One region of the Kitasatospora sp. NPDC048662 genome, then DNA from elsewhere that is predicted to be linked to it. Evidence: riboswitches for the same ligand, from Rfam matches in the RefSeq annotation. Region 1 holds a riboswitch; the other holds the start of a gene.
What was found. A riboswitch is a leader RNA that binds a small molecule or an ion and turns the genes downstream of it on or off. The one in region 1 is predicted to bind S-adenosylmethionine.
Positions count from the first base shown of each region.

Region 1 (2,192 bases):
GGGCCTCCTCCTCGGCGTCCGGCTCCTCGGACGTGCTCGGGCGGCTCGGCATCAACCTGGACCTGTCGGCCCGGCGGGTCGCGGCGGTGGCCGAGGAGGTCGGGCTGACCTTCTGCTTCGCCGCCAGGTTCCACCCCTCGATGCGGCACACCGCGCAGGCCCGCGCCGAACTCGCCGTCCCCACCGTGTTCAACATCCTCGGCCCGCTCACCAACCCCGCGAAGGTCGGCGCCCACGCGGTCGGCTGCTTCGACACCCGGCTGGCCGGGCTGATCGCCGGCGTGCTGGCCCGGCGCGGCGGACAGGGACTGGTGTTCCGGGGTGACGACGGACTCGACGAGCTGACGATCACCACCACGTCCCACGTCTGGGTGGTCCGGGACGGCCGGGTGACCGAGACCCGGTTCGATCCGCGCGAGGTCGGCATCGAGCTGGCCGGGATCGAGGCGCTGCGGGGTGCGGACGCGGAGTTCAACGCCGGGGTTGCTCGGCGGGTGCTCCACGGGGAGCAGGGGCCGGTGCGGGACGCGGTCCTGCTCAACAGTGCCGCCGCGCTGGTGGCGCTGGAGCTGACGGATGCGCCGCTGAGCGAGCAGCTGGCGGCGGGAATGGTGCGGACGGCGGCGGCGATCGATTCCGGGGCGGCGGGGGAGCTGCTGAAGCGCTGGGCCGACGCGACACAGTGAGCGTCAACGGTCCGCCCGGGGTGGGGAGTTGACCTCCTCGGGCGGACCTTGCCGTTGGTGGGTGGTTGCCCGCGCAGTTCTCCCTCAGCCCTGGCGGGCCGGGAGGTGCCCCCACGCGCCCCTGGCGGGGCGCGGACGGCAGGGCGCGAACTGTGGGGTGGTTTCAGTATGTGGCGCGGGACTTGAGTCAACTGGGGGCTCGTGTATGGTCTTGCGCAGGTCATGAGTGGCAGCGCAAAAGCCCCAGCTTGCTGTCCGGCAACCCTCCGTCCGTGGCGGGGTGCCCTGGGTGAGGACCGGGCTGCGTGGCGATCCGTCCGCGCGGCAAGCGCGGACTTCCGGTTGATGCACCCCGGGGTCCTTACCCTGTGGAGGAGTGCATCCATGTCCGTGACCGCCGAGATCTGTGAGCCGCTGGCCGTGCTGGGCCAGGACGTCGAGGTGCCGTTGGCGTCGGGGGAGAAGGTCGGGTACGCGGCGCTGGACTACGCGGCGAGTGCGCCGGCGCTGGCCCAGGTGTGGGAGGACGTGGCGGCGTACGCGCCGTACTACGGGTCCGTGCACCGGGGGGCCGGGTACCTGTCGCAGCTGTCGACGGACCTGTTCGAGCAGAGCCGGCGGACCGTCGCGGAGTTCCTGGAGCTGCGGGACGGCGACCAGGTGGTGTTCACCCGGGCGACCACCGATTCGCTGAACCTGTTGGCCCGGGTGGTGCCCGCCGGGACCGAGGTGTTCGCGTTCGAGACCGAGCACCACGCCTCGCTGCTGCCGTGGCGGCGCGAGGGCCTGACGGTGCGCTACCTGCGGGCGCCGCGTTCGCACGCCGAGGCGGTGGCCGCGCTGGAGGAGGCGCTGTTGGGGGCCGCCGAGGGGCCGAAGCTGTTCTGCGTGACCGGGGCGTCGAACGTCACCGGCGAGCTGTGGCCGGTCGGCGAACTGACCGGGGTCGCGCACCGGTACGGCGCCCGGGTGGTGCTGGACGCGGCCCAGCTGGCGCCGCACCACCGGGTCTCGGTACGGGAGTTGGACGTCGACTGGATCGCGTTCTCCGGGCACAAGCTGTACGCGCCGTTCGGCGCCGGCGTGCTGGCCGGGCGGTCGGACTGGCTGGACGCGGCGGAGCCGTACCTGGCAGGCGGCGGGGCGAGCCGGACGGTGGCCCGGGAGCTGGACGGCTCGGTGGCGGTGGAGTGGCACACCGGCCCGGCCCGGCACGAGGCCGGTTCGCCGAACGTGATCGGCGCCTACGCGATCGCCTCCGCCTGCCGGGCGCTCACCGAGGCGGGCTTCAAGGAGTTGGAGGCCCGGGAGCGGGCGCTGGTGGCGAAGCTGACGGAGGGGCTGGCGGCGATCCCCGAGGTGCGGGTGCTGAGCCTGTTCGGCGAGGGCTCCGACCGCGTCGGCGTGGTGTCGTTCGTGGTGCGGGGCTGGAACAGCTCGCACTTCTCGGCCGCGCTGTCCGCCGAGTACGGCATCGGCGTGCGGGACGGACTGTTCTGCGCGCAC
Region 1 covers NZ_JBVJHA010000015.1:76,027-78,218, forward strand. The annotation lists gene trpD (anthranilate phosphoribosyltransferase) at 1-686, shown strand, start outside; SAM riboswitch class IV at 905-1,023, shown strand; gene ACZ6R9_RS29690 (aminotransferase class V-fold PLP-dependent enzyme) at 1,071-2,192, shown strand, end outside.

Region 2 (2,192 bases), on a different contig from region 1:
GTACTCCGGGACGGTGATCATCGGCGGGCGTTCGGTGGCCGGCACGGGGTGGGTGCGGGGGGTGAAGCCGTCCGTGGTGCGGGTGTACTGGGTGAGCAGGGGGCGGACCAGGTCGTCGTCGGCCTTCAGGCGGTGGGCGCGGTCGAGGCGTTCCAGGGCGGTGCGGTAGATGGTGGCGGCCATCCGGCCGAGGGCCTGGCCGTCCTGGTGGCGGTGGTGCCGGACGCCGACGTCGACCTGGGCCAGCGCGTCCAGCCCGACCAGCTCCAACGCGTCGACCAGCAGGCCGAGTTCGACGCCGTAGCCGGTCGGGAAGGGCAGCCGCTCCAGCAGGCTGCGGCGGGCCGCGTACTCGCCGCCGAGCGGCTGGACGAAGCCGGCCAGCTGCGGCCAGTGCAGGTTGAGCAGCGGGCGGGCGACCAGTTCGGTGACCCGGCCGCCGCCGGCCGGGACGATGGCGCCGTCGGCCTCGAAGGGGCGGTCGTACATGGCCTTGACCAGGTGCAGGGCGGGGTCGGTGAGCAGCGGGCCGACGATGCCGGAGACGAATGCCGGGTCGAACTCGCGCAGGTCGGCGTCGATGTAGCAGACGATCGCGCCGCTGCTGGCGAGCAGTGCGCGCCACAGCACCTCGCCCTTGCCGGGGGCGGCGGGCAGCCGGGGCAGGATGGCGTCGCGGTGCACCACCCGGGCGCCGGCGGCGGCCGCGGCGGCGGCGGTGCCGTCCACCGAGCCGGAGTCGACCACCAGCAGTTCGTCGACCAGCGGGACGCGTTCCATCAGCTCGGTGCGGATCGTGCTGACGATCTCGCCGACGGTGGGTTCCTCGTCCAGGGCGGGCAGCACCACGCTGACGGTGCCGGCCGGGCCGGCGGCGTGCTTGGCGGCGAGCAGCCGGTCGAGCGGCCGGTCGGCGGCCGTCCAGGACCGGCGGCGCAGCCAGTCGGCCACTTCCGGCAGGACCCCGGGCTCGGGCTGCTCGGCCAAGATCTCGCTCCCTGTCTCGGTCTGTCTCGGGTGTCGGACGGTGAGGTTGGACTGCACCGGCCTTCCGTTACAGTCTTCGTACTGCGCTCGGACCTTCGCACGCCGGGGTCGCTCGCAGCGTACGACCACAACTTCACAGAGCTCATCCAGAGGGACTGAGGGAACGGCCCGTTGACGTCCCGGCAACCTTCTCGCGCGGCCTCGCAGGGCCCGGCGGGACAGGTGCCAATTCCGGCCCGGGCGCGACCGCGTCCCGGGGAAGATGAGGAGAAAGGGCCTCGCCACCATGGCTGTTGACACCCCCGCAGCTGCCGCCGTCGATCTCGGTCCGGCCACCGCACTGTCCTGTCGCGAGTGCGGCACCCGCTTCCCGCTCGGCCCGAGCTTCGCGTGCCTGGAGTGCTTCGGCCCGCTGGAGGTCGCCTACGACTACGCCGGCCACGACGCCGAGGAGCTGCGCAAGCGGATCGAGGCCGGCCCGGCGTCGATCTGGCGCTACGCCCCGCTGCTGCCCGTCCCGGCCGACGTCGCGGGCAAGCCGAACCTGAACCCGGGCTGGACCCCGCTGGTGAAGGCCGACAACCTGGGCCGCGAGCTGGGCTTCACCGCGCAGCTGCACATCAAGGACGACTCCGGCAACCCCACCCACTCGTTCAAGGACCGGGTGGTGGCCTGCGCGATCGAGGCCGCCCGCGCCTTCGACTTCACCACGCTGTCCTGCTCGTCCACCGGTAACCTGGCGGGCGCGGTGGGCGCCGCCGCGGCCCGGGCCGGCTTCAAGTCCTGCGTGTTCATCCCGCACGACCTGGAGCAGGGCAAGGTCGTGATGGCCGCTGTGTACGGCGGCGAGCTGGTCGGCATCGACGGCAACTACGACGACGTGAACCGGTTCTGCTCGGAGCTGATCGGCGACCCGGCCGGCGAGGGCTGGGGCTTCGTCAACGTCAACCTGCGCCCGTACTACGGCGAGGGCTCCAAGACCCTGGCGTTCGAGATCTGCGAGCAGCTCGGCTGGCGGCTGCCCGAGCAGATCGTCATCCCGATCGCCTCCGGCTCCCAGCTCACCAAGATCGACAAGGGCCTGCAGGAGCTGATCAAGCTCGGCCTGGTCGAGGACCGCCCGTACCGGATCTTCGGCGCCCAGGCCGAGGGCTGCTCCCCGGTCTCCGCCGCGTTCAAGGCCGGCCGCGACGTGATCAAGCCGG
Region 2 covers NZ_JBVJHA010000002.1:938,391-940,582, reverse strand. The annotation lists gene ACZ6R9_RS10160 (glucosyl-3-phosphoglycerate synthase) at 1-987, opposite strand, end outside; SAM riboswitch class I at 1,127-1,256, shown strand; gene thrC (threonine synthase) at 1,274-2,192, shown strand, end outside.
Region 2: another riboswitch for S-adenosylmethionine. It lies ahead of thrC (threonine synthase); the one in region 1 lies ahead of ACZ6R9_RS29690 (aminotransferase class V-fold PLP-dependent enzyme).